One region of the Thermoanaerobacterium calidifontis genome, then DNA from elsewhere that is predicted to be linked to it. Evidence: a T-box and tRNA genes for the amino acid it is inferred to sense, from the RefSeq annotation. Region 1 holds a T-box; the other holds one or more tRNA genes.
The links. The T-box of region 1 lies ahead of ileS (isoleucine--tRNA ligase). A T-box ahead of a tRNA ligase gene usually reads a tRNA of that ligase, here a tRNA-Ile.
Positions count from the first base shown of each region.

Region 2: it encodes a tRNA-Ile, which carries the amino acid that the T-box ahead of ileS (isoleucine--tRNA ligase) is inferred to sense. The anticodon was not compared.

Region 1 covers NZ_AP042436.1:1,131,619-1,143,582, forward strand. Annotated here, with positions in the region: gene rnr (ribonuclease R) at 1-31, shown strand, start outside; gene smpB (SsrA-binding protein SmpB) at 119-586, shown strand; RNA gene ssrA (transfer-messenger RNA) at 592-941, shown strand; tRNA gene ACZ42G_RS05650 (tRNA-Ala) at 951-1,023, shown strand; gene ACZ42G_RS05655 (glutamine synthetase III family protein) at 1,138-3,240, opposite strand; gene ACZ42G_RS05660 (Gfo/Idh/MocA family protein) at 3,539-4,465, shown strand; gene ACZ42G_RS05665 (biotin/lipoyl attachment domain-containing protein) at 4,549-5,733, shown strand; gene ACZ42G_RS05670 (YggS family pyridoxal phosphate-dependent enzyme) at 5,745-6,446, shown strand; gene ACZ42G_RS05675 (cell division protein SepF) at 6,447-6,857, shown strand; gene ACZ42G_RS05680 (YggT family protein) at 6,873-7,163, shown strand; gene ACZ42G_RS05685 (YlmH family RNA-binding protein) at 7,176-7,919, shown strand; gene ACZ42G_RS05690 (DivIVA domain-containing protein) at 7,947-8,435, shown strand; gene ACZ42G_RS05695 (TM1266 family iron-only hydrogenase system putative regulator) at 8,425-8,670, shown strand; T-box leader at 8,718-8,927, shown strand; gene ileS (isoleucine--tRNA ligase) at 8,983-11,766, shown strand; gene ACZ42G_RS05705 (5'-methylthioadenosine/adenosylhomocysteine nucleosidase) at 11,813-11,964, shown strand, end outside.
Region 2 covers NZ_AP042436.1:1,969,849-1,976,967, forward strand. Annotated here, with positions in the region: gene manA (mannose-6-phosphate isomerase, class I) at 1-549, opposite strand, end outside; gene deoD (purine-nucleoside phosphorylase) at 568-1,269, opposite strand; gene mnmA (tRNA 2-thiouridine(34) synthase MnmA) at 1,339-2,448, opposite strand; RNA gene rnpB (RNase P RNA component class A) at 2,525-2,902, opposite strand; gene ACZ42G_RS10305 (Nif3-like dinuclear metal center hexameric protein) at 2,966-4,081, opposite strand; gene ACZ42G_RS10310 (tRNA (adenine(22)-N(1))-methyltransferase) at 4,044-4,754, opposite strand; tRNA gene ACZ42G_RS10315 (tRNA-Ile) at 4,810-4,885, opposite strand; tRNA gene ACZ42G_RS10320 (tRNA-Asn) at 4,892-4,966, opposite strand; gene rpoD (RNA polymerase sigma factor RpoD) at 5,012-6,022, opposite strand; gene dnaG (DNA primase) at 6,117-7,119, opposite strand, start outside.

The sequences.
Region 1 (11,964 bases):
AGATGAAATCCGCGATGTTGAAGGTGCTTGACATGTGAATTTAATGTGCTATAATAATTAAGCGCAGACCCATGTGCTGTGAGGGAACAATGTATTTTACAGAAAAGGTGTTTTTCTTATGAGTAGTGAAAATATAAAGGTGCTTGCACAAAACAAAAAAGCCAGTCACGACTACTTTATAGATGAAGTTTATGAAGCAGGGATTGTGCTTTTTGGTACAGAAGTCAAATCTGTACGCATGGGTAAAGTAAATTTGAAGGACAGTTTTGCTCGTATAGAAAACAATGAGGTTTTCTTATACAATATGCATATAAGCCCATATGAAAAAGGCAATATTTTTAACAAAGATCCGCTTAGAACGAGGAAATTGCTTCTTAATAGAAGAGAGATTAATAAATTGACTGGTTATGTCACTCAAAAAGGCTATACATTGGTTCCTTTAAGGGTTTATCTTAAACATGGGCTTGTAAAGGTGGAATTAGCAGTTGCCAGAGGCAAAAAATTGTACGATAAAAGAGAAGATATGGCGAGAAGAGATGCTAAGAGGGAGATAGAAAGGCATTTTAAAGAAAGTCAGCATATATGATATACGGGGGTGTACTGGTTTCGACGGGGGTAGTTGAGGTAAAAGTAGCGAGCCGAGGTTCCATCTGCTCGTAAAACGGTGGACTTAAATATAAACGCAAACGATAATTTAGCTTACGCTGCTTAATTACAAGCAGCCGTTCAACCTTTGATTCCCACATCAAAGGATTGGGCGTCGATTTAGTGGGGAACTGATTTATCAAAGCTTTGAGATAAATCGGATTTTATGAAGCTACCAAAGCAGTTATCCTGTCACTGGGAGAGCTGCAGAGGGAATGTCAAAACAGTGACTGCGCTCGGAGAAGCTTTTACTGTGACACCTTCGGACCGGGGTTCGACTCCCCGCACCTCCACCATACATATTCGGGGATATAGCTCAGTTGGGAGAGCGCTACAATGGCATTGTAGAGGCCAGGGGTTCGAATCCCCTTATCTCCATTAAAAAAAGCCTTGAGAACCGAGGCTTTTTATTATATTAATTGATCTGTAATTTAAATATGGATAACATTAAAAAAACTATTGAGGTTACCCCCAATAGTTTTTTATATATGATTATACGTAGAAAAGCATATCGGCGTATGTTGGAAGTGGCCAAATATCAGCATCAACTAATGTTTCTAGTTTGTCGCCTATTTCTCTAAGCTCTCCCATTTTTGCGAATACTTCATCTCTGTAATATTTAGCTACAGCAAAAGAATCTCCTTCAATATTTGATGCATTATTTACGGCGCTTTCGAGATTATCGATTCTCTTCTTAAATTCGGCTGTCAATGAAGAAACTTCCTTCAATAAATCGGCTTGTGCGTCAACTGAAGCGTCTAAACCAGTTTCTTTGACTGCGTTTATAGAGTCTGCAACATTTTTAATGAATTTTAAGACTGCCGGAAGAATCTGCTTTTTAGCCATATCAAGCATTGTCAACGCTTCTATGTTTATAGTCTTTGAGTAGTTTTCAAGCATTATTTCATAGCGAGATTCCATTTCTACCTTGCTTAATACGCCATGTTTTTCCATGACCTTCACATTTTTATCTTTCAAAAGGGCAGGAATAGCATCGACTGTTGAAGCTATATTTGGAAGTCCTCTCTTTTCAGCTTCTTTTACCCATTCTTCTGAATAGCCATTTCCGTTGAAGATTACTCTTTTATGATTTATTACGATCTCTTTTAATATTTTTTGAACTTCTTCATCAAAATTATCAGCTTTTTCAAGTCTATCTGCAATTTCTGATAAAACTTCTGCTACAATCGTATTTAAGATGTAGTTTGCAGTTGCTACTGATGATGAAGAACCTACCATTCTAAACTCGAATTTGTTTCCGGTAAATGCGAATGGGGATGTTCTGTTTCTGTCGGTGGAATCTTTGTGAAGCGTAGGAAGCGTCGTCACGCCGATTTTTAATTCTCCACCTTGCTTTGAGTTTGTAGCACCACCAGTTTCGCCTATTTGTTCTAAAATATCTGTTAATTGATCGCCTAAGAAAATCGAGATTATTGCCGGTGGAGCTTCATTTGCACCAAGCCTGTGGTCATTTCCAGGTGTTGCACATGATACTCTTAATAAATCAGCGTATTCATCGATTGCCTTGATAACTGCACACAGGAAAACCAAAAATTGTGCATTTTCATGTGGAGTTTTTCCAGGATCTAATAAATTTAAACCGTCATCTGTGCTCATAGACCAGTTGTTGTGCTTTCCAGATCCGTTGACACCGGCGAATGGTTTTTCGTGCAATAAACATACTAAATCATTTCTCAAAGCCACTTTTTTCATTATATCCATTGTTAACTGATTGTGATCCGTTGCTATGTTTGTCGTATTGAAGATTGGCGCTAATTCATGTTGAGCAGGTGCGACTTCGTTGTGCTCGGTTTTAGCTGATATGCCTAACTTCCAAAGCTCTTCATCAAGTTCTTTCATAAATTCGAAAACTCTTTCCCTGATGGTGCCGAAATAATGGTCTTCCATTTCTTGGCCTTTTGGTGGTTTTGCGCCAAATAATGTTCTGCCTGTTAATATTAAGTCTTTGCGTTTTTCATACAATTTTTTGTCTATCAAAAAATACTCTTGCTCTGGACCAACAGTTGTTATGACTCTTTTTGAAGTGTTATTTCCAAATAACTTAAGAACTCTTAATGCTTCTTTTGATAATGCTTCCATAGAGCGCAATAAAGGTGTCTTTAAGTCTAGTGCTTCGCCAGTGTATGAGCAAAATGCGGTTGGGATGTATAGGACATTGTCTTTGACAAATGCAGGAGATGTACAATCCCATGCAGTGTAGCCTCTTGCTTCGAATGTAGCCCTTAATCCACCTGAAGGGAATGACGATGCATCAGGCTCACCTTTTATAAGTTCTTTGCCTGAAAATTCTGTGATGACTTTACCGTCTGGTGTAGGAGAAATAAAAGATTCGTGTTTTTCTGCAGTAATACCTGTCAATGGTTGAAACCAATGTGTAAAATGCGTCGCTCCTTTTTCGATAGCCCAGTCTTTCATCGCGTTTGCTACTACGTCGGCAACTTTTGGGTCAAGCGGCAAACCTTCGTCGATTGTCTTTCTTAAAGCATTGTATGTTTGCTTTGGCAGACGCTCTCTCATCACTGCGTCATTAAATACATTGGCGCCAAAAATATTTTTCAAAGAATTTTCTGACATAAAAAATCCCCTTTCATTTATTTTTTTGGTAATAATGGAAAATATAAACAAAACAAGGACGCCATTAATACACACAAACTATATTAATGAAACGCCCTTGTCTCATTTTTAACTATTAATTTTTCTCACAAATAATTAATTAAATATTATCACAAATTTCATCCAAATGCAAGCCCTTCATTTTTTAAAAGTCATGTACTTTTCTTGGTTATATGCCTGACTTGTTATATAATATGCATAAAGATGTCGATGTTTACAAATTTTCTAAAATAAGCAAATGAATTATAGAGGTGAGGTTATGAAGAATTTGAAAGCTATAATCGTAGGACCGGGCAATATATTCAAAAAGGCATATTTGCCATTCATATTTAACTTAGATATGCTCGAAATAGTTGGCATTGTGGGTAGAGATGAAAAAAAGCTTTTAAAGTATAAGGAGAATTATAAAGTTAGCACATATACTTCGATAGATGAAGCAATTGCTTTAAAGCCTGATTGTGCTTTTGTACATACTTCTACTGATAGCCATTATGAGATTGTGAAAAAACTTCTTGTAAATAATATCCATGTTTATGTAGACAAACCCTTGACAGATGATTATAAAAAGACTGAAAAACTTTATAATATTGCACTTAACAATTCACTTGTTTTAACTGTTGGCTTTAATAGAAGATATGCACCATTTTATATTAAGGCATCAGAGCATTTTGGAAATGGAAAACCTGAGTTGTACATAATGAAGAAAAATAGAAACGGCGGTGTTGGGGGTGATATCAAATTCACCCTTTACGATGACTTTATACATGTGGTTGATACACTGTGTCATCAAATTGGCGATGTTGAAAGCCTAAATATTTCGCGTGTAAAAGCCATAAAGGAAAATAATAGCTTAAAATATATAGATATTGAAATTACTTCGTGTGATAAAGTTGCAATTGGTGTAATGTATAGAAATAGCGGCATAGATGAAGAAGTGCTGGAGTTGCATGGTTATGGAAAAAGTGCAATAGTTGAAAATCTCGAAAAATTGCAGACGTTTGATGGGGAAACCGCATCTATTTATAGCCATCATTCTTGGGACAGCGTATCATACATAAGAGGTTTTGAAAGTGCAGTAAATAATTTTTTATGTTCTATAAATTCTAAAGAAATAAATGATGATGAAATAAAGCTTTCTTTAAAGACGCATCAATTAGTTGAAGATATTGTGAAAGAGATAAAATAAAAAAGTTTATAAAATAAGTGCAAAAGAGTGAATTTAAAGGAGGAAAAATTGATTTTTTATAGAATATTATCTTAGGTGGTTTTATGAAGAGAATATTGAATATCATCATAGCGATTGTAGTCATACTTTACATAGGAAAAGTTGCAGTAAATACTATAAGTGGAAAAGATAAGACAATACCACTTAAACAAGGCAACTTATCTGAATCAATAGATACTTACGGTTACATAGTGGTTGATGCAATGGTCATAAATTCTCCGATTAATGGAGAAGTTAACATTTTAGTAAAAAATGGGACAAGAGTGCCAAAAGGCAAGGAAATAGCTGAAGTCGTATCGCCAAACTTTGATAAGTCGAAATTGAATGAACTAAATTCTATAGATGAAAAGATTCAGAGCATTAAGGATGATAAAAGTTTGGGTATCTATGCTAAAGACATAGAAAACATAAACGCTCAGATAGATGAATTAAATAAAGAATATCAGCAGGCAAAAGACAAGAGCGTTTTAAGCAGTTTAAGCAAAAAAATAGATGATTTGACCAGCAAAAAAGAGCAGATAATCAAAAATGGTCCTTCGTCGATTAGAAATTTAGATGATCTTTATAGTCAAAAAAAACAATTAGAAAGCATTGTTTCTAATGGCTTGTACAAGGTATATTCGCCTGAAGCTGGAGTCGTAAGCGATTATTTTGATGGGTATGAAGATGTGTTTAATGTAAACAAATTGTTTAACATCACATTAAATGATATAAATGCAGTACAAAAAGAGCCAGCAGAGGTAAAAGGTGAAGTAAAGCAAGGTGAACCGATATTAAAATTAATGGACAATTACGATTGGTATGTATTGTCTGTATTGGACAAAAGTCAGAGCCAAAAATTAAAAGAAGGAAACAATGTAAAAGTAGAAATAGATAACAACGATAGTCAGTTTTTAGACGGACACATAATGAAAATATATTCGATATCCGACAATTTATTTGGTGCAGTGATAAAGATGAATGATGTTTATAATGATTTTTTTAAAAGAAGGAAAGTTAAAGTCGATATAACAGTAAATAACTATGAAGGTTTTATTGTGCCAAATACGGCTATCGTAAAAGTTGATGGAAAATATGGTGTTTATAAATTAAATAACGGTATTCCTGTCTTTGAAGAAGTCGACGTAAAAGTGCAAAATTCAGAAAGTGCCGTTGTAGAAAGTCCAGATGGAAATTTAAAAATGTATGACGAAATATTAGTATATGGTAAAGACTATTTAAAGAAGTAAGAGGGATTATTATGGATATATGTTATAATATTGATAAAGTAAAAGAAAATGTCAAGAAGCATGCATTAAAAGTTAATAGAAATCCTGACGATATATTAATTGTGGCAGTGACTAAAACCGTCGATGTCTCAAGAATAGAAGAAGCAATAAAATACGGTATTACGGATATTGGAGAAAATAAAGTACAAGAGTTAGTGGACAAATATCCGACATTGATGGATAAGGTTCAGTTCCACTTTATAGGTCATCTTCAGACAAATAAGGTAAAATACATAATAGATAAAGTGAAGATGATTCATTCGCTTGACAGTGTGCGCCTTGCAGAAGAAATAGATAAAAGAGCCAAAAAATGCAATAGGATTATGGACTGTTTGATTGAGGTAAATGTAGGTTCAGAAGAATCAAAGTATGGAATTGAACCGTCAAGCTTGTTGGAATTCATAAAGGAGCTTGAAGGTTTTAGCAACTTGAAAATAAAAGGTCTGATGACGGTGGCGCCGTATGTAGATGCTGAAGATGTAAGGCCTTATTTTAGAAAAATGAAACAGTTATTTGATAATGCTAAATCTTTAAATCAAAAAAATTTAGACTTTAAGTATTTGTCTATGGGTATGACGAATGACTACACTGTTGCCATTGAAGAAGGTGCCAACATCATACGTATAGGTACAGGAATTTTTGGGAAAAGATTATATGATATGGAGGTAAAATAAATGGCTGTAAAAGTGATTGAAAAGCTTATGAATTTTTTTGGATTTGATGAGCAGGAAGACGAAGGGAACACTGAAAAAGTTGAAAACGAATTGCCATTTAGCCAAAAGCCAAAAATAGTGAATATACATACACAATCGCAGATAAAAGTTATTATTTTAAAGCCAGATAGTTTTGAACAGGCGCAGACAATACTTGAAAACATAAAAAATAAAAAGCCTATAATTATTGATCTTCAAAATATGGAAAGAAATGATGCTCAGAGGCTTATAGACTTTTTAAGTGGTGCTGTTTTTGCGTTAAATGGAGAAATTAAGAAAATTGCTAATAGCATATTTTTAATTGTGCCGGACAATTTTGATATTGCTGGTGATATACAAGATGAAGTCGATTCAATGTTCAATTTAAAGTAATGAGGAGGGTATGATTTGACGACAAACTATGCTTTGATCTTAACATTAAACTACTTTTTTGAGATTGTAAATTGGCTTATTGTAATAAGGGTGGTATTATCTCTTTTGAGAATGGAGAATATGGGAAACCCCATATCGCGATTTGTCATCATCGTTACGGAGCCTATTTTGGATCCTTTTAGGAGGTTGCAATTTAAGTCATCTATTGGAAGAAATATGATGATAGATTTTTCGCCTATCCTTGCTATGTTGGCTATCCAATATGTGATAAGACCAATATTAATAAGCTTAATTTCATTAATATAAAAGGGTGAAGGAATGGAATACAGCATTGCAAGACTTAATGATATGATAAATTGGGTACAGAAAAATAGGCATGATAGATTTACAGATTTTCTAAGCATGAGAGATCAGAAGATACTGCTAAAGTTGATTGACAAATATGACGATATAGATTGTAGATTTGATGGTGGATTTAAAGAGGCTGAGAGAAAAATAGCCTGTATATATCCGTTGTATCTTACGATTTCCGATGGTGAACATTTTGATGTAATAAAGGGGATAAGGATAGATGGTGACTTGACAAAGTTGTCACATAGAGATGTATTAGGTTCACTGTTAGGTCTAGGTATAAAAAGAGAAAAAATTGGTGATATAATTAAAAGACAAGAAATCTGCGATGTAATAGTGCATAGTGACATAGCTGATTATGTTTTGATGAATTTGAAAAAGATAGGTCGAGAGAAGGTTATTGTTAGTTCAATTGACTTAGATGAGGTTATAGAGCCTGTAATAGAGTACGAGGACATTAAAACAACTGTTGCATCTGTAAGGCTTGATAGTATAATCGCGTCGGGATTTAAAATATCCAGGACAAAGGCTTCGGAATTGATAAAAGCTGGACTTACTGAAGTGAATTGGGAGACAAATATATCGCCTTCATTTGAAGTAAAAGAAGGTGATATCATGTCTTTAAGAGGTTATGGAAGGATCAAGCTCCAAGAAATTTTAGGTACATCGAGAAAAGGCAGGGTATATGTTCATATTTTAAAATACAAATAACAATAAGATGACAAGGAGTGGATTGGCATGTTAACACCTATGGACATACACAATAAGGAGTTTAAGCGTTCATTTAGAGGCTACAATGAAAATGAAGTTGATGAGTTTTTAGACAAAGTTATGGAAGACTATGAACTATTGTACAAAGAAAACTCCGATCTAAAGGACAGAGTAAATATATTAAATGATAAGTTGCAGAATTATACTGATATAGAAAAAACGCTAAATAATACGCTGGTGGTCGCTCAAAAGTCGGCTGAAGATTTAAAGTTAAATGCCAAGAAAGAAGCTGATTTAATAATACAGCAAGCACAGCAAGAAGCAGAAAAAATAATGCAGAAAGCCAATCAAGAAGTAGTAAGAATTAGAGCAGAGCTTGAAAATCAAAGGAAAAAATTGAATGTATTTAAGGCTAAATTCAAAACACTCCTTGAAGGAGAGCTTGAAGCTATATTGTCTATAGACGATAGAGAATTTTTTGATGATGAGAACGATGTGAGAAATGATGAGGAATAGACTTGCTGTAATCGGGATCTTAGTCCAAAATAGAGAGTTGGCGTCTGAAAAAGTTAATCACATTTTAAGCGAGTATGCCGATATCATAGTGGGCAGAATGGGTATTCCATATAAGGAAAGAAATGTGTCAATAATATCGCTGATTGTCGACGGTACGACGGATGACATCGGTGCTTTAACTGGCAAGCTTGGCAGCATTGAAGGTGTAAAAGTAAGGTCTGCCATTACAACGTAAGATGTTGACGTCTTTTTTTACATATTGTATAATTATTTAAAATGCGAAAAAAAGCGATGAAGAGGACAATTTATGCAAACAAAACTTTTAAGAGAGTTGGCGGTGGGTGAAAGCCAATAAGTTAGTTTGTCATATATCACCTCGAAGCTGCTGGCTGAAATTTAGTAAGCTAAGCCGGGAAAACCCCGTTATCTCATGAGTGATTAAGGCATTGAGCCTTAATAATTAGGGTGGTACCGCGACTTCTCGTCCCTTTGGATGAGAGGTTTTTATTTTTTCTGCATTACGCAATTTGAAATAGGAGGTATGTTTATGGATTACAACAAAACATTAAATCTGCCAAAGACTGATTTTCCAATGAAGGCGAATTTGCCGATGAGAGAGCCAGAAATATTAAAGAAATGGGAGAACATGGACATATACCACAAATCATTAGATAAAAACAAGGGCAAAGAAAAGTTCATTCTTCATGATGGTCCTCCATACGCAAATGGCAATATACACCTTGGCACTGCCATGAACAAAGTTTTGAAGGACATGGTGGTTAAATATAAGACCATGAGGGGATATGAATCACCATATGTGCCAGGTTGGGATACTCATGGCTTGCCAATAGAACAGCAGGCGATTAAGACGTTAGGGATAAAGAGAAATGATGTAGGTCCAGTAGAATTTAGAAGGGTGTGCCGTGATTTTGCTTTTTCGCAAATCGAAAAGCAAAAAGCGCAATTTATTAGATTAGGTGTAAGAGGAGATTGGCAAAATCCATATTTGACGCTGAAACCAGAATACGAGGCAAAGCAGATAGAAGTATTTGGAGAGATGGCAAAGAAGGGATATATATATAAAGGACTTAAGCCTGTATATTGGTGTACAGATTGTGAGACTGCATTGGCAGAAGCAGAAATAGAGTATTCTGATGAAAAATCTGATTCGATCTACGTTAAATTCAGAGTTGTAGATGACCTTGGTAAATTTAAAGGCATTGTTGATGATTTAAGCAATTTGTACTTTGTAATATGGACTACAACAACTTGGACAATCCCTGCTAATCTTGCAATTTGCTTGAATCCAGATTTTGATTATGCTTTAGCAAAGTACGGAAATGAAATTTACATAATGGCAAAAGATATGCTTGACAGCATTGAAAAAGAGACAGGACTTTCAAACCGTGAAATAATTGCTACTTTTAAAGGCTCAGAACTGGAAGGAATGAAGGCTAAGCATCCTCTTTTTGACAGGACATCGCTTATAATATTAGGCGATCATGTAACGCAAGAGGCAGGTACAGGATGTGTGCACACAGCACCTGGACATGGTGAGGAGGACTTTGTAGTTGGTCAAAAATATGGACTTGATGTTTTGAATCCTGTTGATGATAAAGGTCGATTTACTGAAAAAGCAGGAAAATACAATGGACTATTTTACTCTGATGCAAATAAGGTCATAAAAGAGGATCTTGAGAAAGCTAATGCGCTATTGGCTTCAAAGACTTTCACGCACTCGTATCCTCATTGCTGGAGATGCAAAAATCCTGTTATATTCCGCGCCACAGAACAGTGGTTTGCATCTGTAGATGGCTTTAGAAATGAAGCGCTTGATGCGATAAAAGAAGTAAATTGGATTCCTGAGTGGGGCGAAGATAGGATTACAAACATGGTTAGAGATAGGCACGATTGGTGCATATCCAGGCAAAGGATATGGGGTGTTCCAATTCCTATTTTTTACTGCAAACATTGTGGGAAAGAATTGATAAACGATGATACGATAAATGCGGTAAAGAAGTTGTTTGCCGAAAAGGGTTCTGACGCTTGGTATGAACTATCGGCCGAAGAAATACTGCCACAAGGCACAAGGTGTGAATGTGGTTCTACAGAGTTTAGAAAAGAAACGGATATTATGGATGTATGGTTTGATTCTGGTTCTAGTCATGTAGCGGTTTTAGAGACAACTGAGGGACTTAGATGGCCAGCAGACTTGTACTTGGAAGGTTCTGACCAACACAGGGGATGGTTCCAGTCATCGCTTCTTACATCTGTCGCTACAAAAGGTATCGCTCCGTATAAAAATGTATTGACACATGGTTTTGTTGTAGATGGTGAAGGGCGAAAAATGTCTAAATCCCTTGGAAATGGAATCGATCCAGCCGATGTTGTAAAAGAGTATGGTGCTGACATATTGAGGTTGTGGGCTGTTTCTGCAGATTTCACTTCAGACATGAGGATATCAAAAGAAATTTTAAAGCAGATGACTGAGTCATACAGAAAAATCAGAAACACAGCAAAGTTTTTATTAAGCAACCTTTACGATTTTGATGCTGATAAAGATTTGTTGCCATATGATGAATTGTTAGATATAGATAAATGGGCTTTGTACAAATACAATGAGCTTGTGAAGGATGTAACCGAAGCTTTTGACAAATATAAATTTTATGAGTTCTTGCATCTTGTTCATACCTTCTGCATTGTAGATATGAGCAATCTGTACCTTGACATATTGAAAGACAGGCTATATACTTTCCCAGCCACATCAAAAGAAAGGAAAGCAGCTCAAACTACTCTATATATTATATTGAATGGTTTTGTAAGAATCATAGCACCGGTGCTGACATTTACAGCAGACGAAATATGGAGCTATATGCAGCACGATGCAAAAAATGATTTCGAGAGCGTTCAGTTGGCTGATTGGCCAGAGCCTAATGATATCTACGACAATAAGCAGATAATTGAAAACTGGAATAAACTTTTTGACATAAGAAAAGATGTATCTAAGGCATTGGAGATATCCAGATCAAACAAGGAAATAGGCCATTCTTTGGAAGCTCAAGTCGATATTTATGCGTCGAAAGAGCTGTACGAATTTTTGAATCAGTTTGAAGAAGATTTTAATACAGTCTTTATCGTATCAAAAACTGTTCTGCACGAAAATGATGAGGTTATACCTGATGATGCGTACAGAAGCGAAGATTATGACATTGCTATAAAAGTAAGTCATGCACCTGGTGAAAAATGCGAAAGATGCTGGATGTACAGCGAAACTGTTGGCGAAAATAAAGAGCACCCAACAATTTGCAGTAGGTGTGCTGCACATATTTAAAGGGAGATTTCTCCCTTTTTTAATTAAAGATGAAAGGAGTATAAGCGTGAAAAAGATAGGATTTATTGGCGCTATGGAGGAAGAAGTAGAGCTACTTAAGGAAGCTATCGTTAATGAGTTTACGATAAATAGGGCAGATATGGATTTTTTTAGCGGTATACTTAATGGAGTAGACGCAGTTGTTGTAAAATCAGGTAT
Region 2 (7,119 bases), 840 kb from region 1:
GATTAATATGCCTTCTCCGATGGCGTGTACCATCCCTGAAGGTATGTACACTACATCTCCTGGCTTTACCTCTATCTCATTGAGACATTCTTCAAGTCTTTCCTTTTCAAGCAATGACTTAAATTGTTCCTTCGTCGTGCCTTCTTTTAAACCACAGATAAGTTTGGCACCAGGCTTTGCATCGATTATATACCACATTTCTGTCTTGCCTATATCGCCATTTTCATGATGATAAGCGTAATCATCATCTGGATGCACTTGAACAGATAATTTATCATTGGCATCTATTATCTTTATAAGCAATGGAAATCTATCGTACGATTTGCCTTCTCCATAAAGCTCGTCTCCATGCTTATTTGCAAGTTCGCTTAATTTAACTCCATCGTAAATACCGCCATCTACTTCACTTACAGCAGTTGTATTGTCAGAAATGCACCAAAGCTCACCTATCTTTTTGCCGTAAGGCCCATTAAAGCCGTACTTTGTCTTCAAGGCATCTCCGCCCCATATCCTTTCCATAAATATGGGTTTAAACTTTAGTGGTTGCATTCTCATCACTCCCACATATTATTCAGCGATATTTAGAGCAATTTCTATCATATCGTTAAATGTCTTCTGCCTTTCTTCTGCAGATGTAGCATGACCTGTAACTAAACTATCGCTTACTGTCAATATGGTAAGAGCATCTACTCCATACTTAGCAGCTAAAGTATAAAGACCTGCCGTTTCCATCTCAACTGCTAAAACGCCAAACTTGGCCCATAATTTCCAGCTATCTTTATCATCGTTGTAAAATGTATCTGATGAAAGTATATTGCCTACTTTTACATTGATGCCTTTCTCCAAAGCCGCATCATAAGCTTTTTTCAAAAGCTTAAAGCTGGCTGTAGGAGCATAGTCCATGCCATTAAACCTGATCTTATTTATGGCAGAATCTGTCGATGACGCCATTGCCAATATTACGTCTCTTATGTTTATATCTTCTTGCATAGAGCCGCATGTACCTATCCTTATGAGATTTTTTACGTTGTAGCTTTGGATAAGCTCGTTTACATATATGGATATAGATGGTATACCCATCCCTGTTCCCTGAACAGATACTCTTTTGCCTTTGTAATTGCCAGTAAATCCGTACATTCCGCGGACTTCATTGTAACAAATTACATCAGTTAAAAAATTGTCTGCAATGTACTTAGCCCTAAGTGGATCTCCAGGCAATAATACTGTACTTGCAACTTCTCCATCTTTTGCACCTATGTGAATACTCAAATTATCCATCTCCTTTTAATATTTTACAATTATATAATATCAAAAATGATGTAAACCTTCAATCGCTTTCTATATCAAGGCTTTTTTATCTTTATATACGGTTTCTATCACACCGCCTCCAAGACAGTATTCACCATCGTAAAAGACGACAAATTGACCTGGTGTAACAGCTCTTTGCGGTTTATCAAACACAACTAAATAGCCATCATCTTTATTAAAGACCATCACGTCTTGGTCAGGTTGCCTGTACCTGAATTTTGCTTTGCACCTAAGTTCATCAAAGCTTATGTCTCCGTCTATCCAATTTACATCCTTCGTAAACAAGCCGTACGAATACAATGCAGGATTTTTCTCGCCTTGTGCAACATAAAGTATATTGTTTTCAACATCCTTGTCAACCACAAACCAAGGCTCTCCTGTGCCTACACCACCTATGCCGATGCCTCTTCTCTGTCCTAATGTGTAAAACATAAGCCCATCATGACGTCCCAATACACGCCCCGACAGATCCCTTATTTCTCCCGGCTTCGCAGGCAAAAACTGGTTTAAAAATTCTTTAAACTTCCTCTCTCCGATAAAGCAAATACCTGTACTGTCTTTTTTATCAGCCGTCTTCAGACCTGCCTTTCGTGCTATCTCCCGCACTTCCGATTTATCAAGGTGTCCTATTGGAAACATCGTCTTTGACAACTGCTTCTGCCCAAGCTCACATAAAAAATACGTCTGATCTTTGTTTTTGTCTACACCTTTTAGCATCCTATAGTGCCCACCTGTATGCTCTATCCTTGCATAGTGGCCTGTTGCAATATAATCTGCTCCAATTTTCATCGAAAACTCCAAAAAAGCCTTAAACTTTATCTCTTTGTTGCACATTACGTCTGGATTGGGTGTTCTACCGCTTTTGTATTCATTTAAGAAATACTGAAAAACTCTGTCCCAATATTCTTTTGTAAAGTTTATCGAATAGTAAGGAATACCTATTTTATCGCAAACCCTCACAACATCTTCATAATCCTCTGCTGCCGTACAGTACCCCGAGTCGTCTTCTTCATCCCAATTTTTCATAAATATGCCTATCACATCGTATCCCTGTTCTTTAAGAAGCAGTGCAGACACAGAGGAATCTACTCCTCCAGACATCCCCACTACAACTTTTACGTTTCGATTCTCATAAGCCATTTAAAATTACAACCTCTCTCATAAAAAAATTATTTAAAAAAACTCAATGCCACATGACATTGAGTTTTTACCTTTTAATACGAGCAAGTCTATAAGCCGAGTTCTGTTTTAGATGGTCATCTATCTACGATATCAGTTGCCTGATACCTCCAGCGGTTTTACCCGAGGGTCAAGCGGGCCACTTGTATTTCCCTCCTATTCTACCTTGCTCCAGGTGGGGTTTACAGAGCATTCCAGTCGCCTGGATGCTGGTGAGCTCTTACCTCGCCTTTCCACCCTTACCCACCACCAATCCGCTATTAATAAAAGCATTATTATTGACGAATTAGTGATAGGCGGTATATCTCTGTTGCACTTTCCTTGGAGTCACCTCCACCGGGTATTACCCGGCACCTTGCCCTGTGGAGCTCGGACTTTCCTCGTACATAATGTACGCGACCATCTGGCTTACTCGTAAGTATTACTCTCCAGATATAGAATGATACCACTATTAAATAAGTTTGTCAAATGGCAATTATTACATGAATATAAACGGATCAGCCTGTACCTCGCTGGTAATGACATTTAAGTCTACATCCATTTTTTGCGCTTCATCTCTTATGTATTCAGCGATGAAATTTACAGAAATCTTTTCTGTGCCAAAATGACCCGCATCTATTACAGCCAGTCCAAGATGTCTTGCATCTACTGCATCATGATAACCAACATCGCCTGTTATCAAAACATCGGCACCTTTAAAAGCTGAAATGGACACAAGACTTCCTCCACTGCCACCGCACACAGCCACTTTTCTAACTGTCTTGTTTAAATCACCTACGACACGTATGTTTTTTAATCCAAGTTTTGCTTTTACATCATTTGCAAGGTTGCCTAATGTAGTGTCTTTTATGAAACCAACTCTCCCGATTCCATATTCGTCGTAAAATGTATCAACTGGGTATATGTCATAAGCTACCTCTTCGTATGGATGAACTTTTAACATAGCGCTTATAACCCTATTTACCAATTTATCTGGCGCTATAGTCTCTATTCTAACCTCCTGAGTATTTTCCACTTTTCCTATCTCACCTATAAAAGGATTCGTTCCCTCTAACGGTTTAAAGCTTCCTATGCCCATCGTTTGAAACGTACAATCGCTGTAATTTCCTATGTAGCCTGCACCTGCATTGCACATGGCTGTCTTTACTATCTCCTCATATCCAACCGGAACATATACTACAATTTTCTTATAGCCTTCCTTATATGTAACTTGCAAAATCTCCTCGTCGTATATTCCCAGTATGTTGCAAAGAATATCGTTCATTCCACCTTTCGCAGCATCAAAGTTGGTATGCGCTGAATACACAGGTATGTCTTCTCTTATAAGCATCGTCAAAACTTCGCCTAACGGATTATCAGCACGCAAATTCTTAAGTGGCTTAAATATTACAGGGTGATGCGTTACAATCATGTCGACTTTTTTTGATATGGCTTCTAATACAACTTCTCTTGTAGCATCTAAAGCCACCATGACAGACGACACATCTTTTCTGGGATTTCCCACAAGAAGTCCAACATTATCCCAATCTTCAGCACATTTGTGCGGTGCAAGTTTGTCAATCATTCCTGCTATTGTCTGGCATTTCAGACTCATACAATAACACCTCATATTTTTTTATTTTATTTAAAATATCCTCTTTCAGTAAATCACTTTCATTGCTTTTCGATACTTCATCAAAAATCTTTTTTAGCTTTCCTATCTTATATGATATATAATCTTTAAGCAATGGGTGACGTTTTTGAAAGAGCTTTTCGCCTATTTCATAAAAAATTTCGTCGTGGACATTTCCCTTGCCATGTTCTACAGCAATTATCTCGAAGAACTTTCCTTTCTCAAAAACTAAATCTTCGTCAACAATCAAATACCCATTCTCATAGATGTACCTGCGAAGATGGTCAGATGCCGTCATAGGCTGCAAGATAAATCTCTCTACAGTTGAAGCGATGCTTTTGTCTTTTTCTAAAATATCTGAAATCAAAATGCCACCCATGCCGGCTATTACAGCAGTATCAACTTCATTTGGCCTTAAAACGCTTAATCCATCGCCAAGCCGTACAATTATATTTTCTGACAGATTGTACTTTTTAATAACATCAATTGCTTTATTGAGGGAAGCAGATTTCACATCTGATGCGATTATGTAGTCTGAAATGCCATTTAAGTAAAGGTAAACTGGTATATATCCATGATCTGTACCTATATCAGCAACTTTAGAATGAAGTTTTATCATTTTGACGATAGAATTTAATCTCTGTGACAGCTTCATACTATAAAATAAAAAGCATTTGTAAAATCAAATGCCTATCCTTTCATCAATTATATGGTGGGCCTTCAGGGACTCGAACCCCGGACCAATCGGTTATGAGCCGACCGCTCTACCAACTGAGCTAAAGGCCCTAAATATGGCTCCTCAGGTAGGGCTCGAACCTACAGCCTACCGGTTAACAGCCGGTTGCTCCACCATTGAGCTACTGAGGAATACATTTATTATTATACTACATTTTTAACAGGTGTCAAGCAGTGTCAATCCAAAAAATCTTTTAATTTCTTGCTGCGGCTTGGATGTCTCAATTTTCTCAATGCCTTTGCCTCTATCTGTCTTATTCTCTCTCTTGTGACATTGAATTCTTTGCCTACTTCCTCCAATGTCCTTGCCCTGCCGTCATCCAATCCAAATCTTAGCCTCAACACCTTTTCTTCCCTCGGCGTCAAAGTATCCAATACGTCTATAAGCTGCTCTTTAAGCATCGTAAATGCCGCCGCTTCAGCAGGCGCTGGAGCATCTTCATCTGGTATAAAATCGCCAAGATGGCTATCTTCTTCTTCGCCTATAGGAGTCTCTAACGATACTGGTTCCTGAGCAATCTTCATTATCTCTCTGACCTTGTCAACTGACATGTCCATCTCTTTAGCGATCTCCTCCGGTAGAGGGTCACGTCCCAATTCTTGCAAAAGTTGCCTTGAAACCCTTATAAGCTTATTAATAGTTTCTACCATATGGACAGGAATGCGTATCGTCCTGGCCTGATCGGCTATAGCCCTTGTGATTGCCTGTCTTATCCACCATGTAGCGTATGTGCTAAACTTAAATCCCTTTCTGTAGTTAAACTTTTCTACAGCTTTTAAAAGGCCTAAATTTCCTTCTTGAATCAAATCGAGAAATAACATACCTCTGCCTACATATCTTTTAGCAATGCTTACAACAAGCCTCAAATTTGCTTCCGTAAGCCTTTTTTTAGCTTCCTCATCGCCTTTTTCTATCCTCTTTGCCAACTCTATTTCTTCATCAGGAGATAAAAGAGGTATTTTTCCTATTTCCTTTAAGTACATTCTTACTGGATCGTCAATATTTATCCCTTCAGGAATAGACAGATCCAAATCCAGATCTTCCTCTGGAATTAATTCATCCTGCTGCGGTTCTTCCCCCACGATTTCTATACCCAACTTTTCGAATGTATCATATACTTTCTCTATCTGATCTGCATCCATATCAATATCTTCAAGGGAATTCATTATTTCATTGTACGTCAGCATGCCATTTTTTTTGCCTTTATCAATAAGCTCTTTTATGGAATTTTTTACTTTTTCTTTATTCACGGGTGTCCCCTCCTTTTGGGCAACCTTTTTCTCAGCCATTTTTTAAACTCAGCATCTCCTTTTCATATTTCTGTAATTGTATCAAAAGTTCTCTTTCCTTTTCGACGTCACCTGCATTATATGAATCGTCAATTTCACGTTTAATGCTTGCAATTTTTTTTCGTATGTCGTCTTTTATTATCTCTTTTACACAGTCATCCACTATCTTCTCACTTGCCACTTTCTCGCTATACAGAACGTTGAATATATCGTTAAATTCGTCTTTTAAATCAGCATTGTCCAGCATAAAGCTTAGGTCTTTTGCATCCACATGTCCACCATCTTCAAGCCTTTCAAAAATATACGACATCACTGCCTTTAAATGTTCATCTTCGATGTCATCTACAGAAAGCTTCCCTTTTACCCTGCTATAAAGCTTGTTGTCAATTAAAAGCAGTGCAATCAAGTACTTAAGAGACGGTATCTTTTTTGCTTCACTGTATTTAATATTATGCCTATTATTGCCAACTGTATACCTAATTTTTTTATTATTTTGCAAAAAACCCTTGACAAACTGGTCTATTTCTGCTCTAATAGTGTTTTCAGGTATTTCAGCGTCTTTTGATACGATGGAGATATACACATCTCTCTTTACTTCGTCTTTAACTGTGGCAAGATCCTTGCACACCTTTTTGATGTACTTTATCCTGTCTGATGGCTTTCCTAAATCCAAATCTTGTTTGTACTTCTTTATCTTATACTCTATCAATGTATCTGTCTTTTCAAGAAGCTTTTTAAATGCGTCAAAACCTTCTTTTCTCACATATTCATCAGGGTCCTTGCCATTAGGCACTGTCAATATATTTACATTCAAGTCCAGTTCGTCTAAAAGGTTAAGACCCCTCATTGTGGCCTCAATGCCTGCCTCATCTGCGTCGTATGAAATGACGACAGTGTTTTTGTACTTTTTTATAAGCCTACCTTGCTCTAAAGTCAGCGCGGTACCCAATGATGCGACGACATTGTCAAGTCCACTTTGGTACAATGCAATTGCA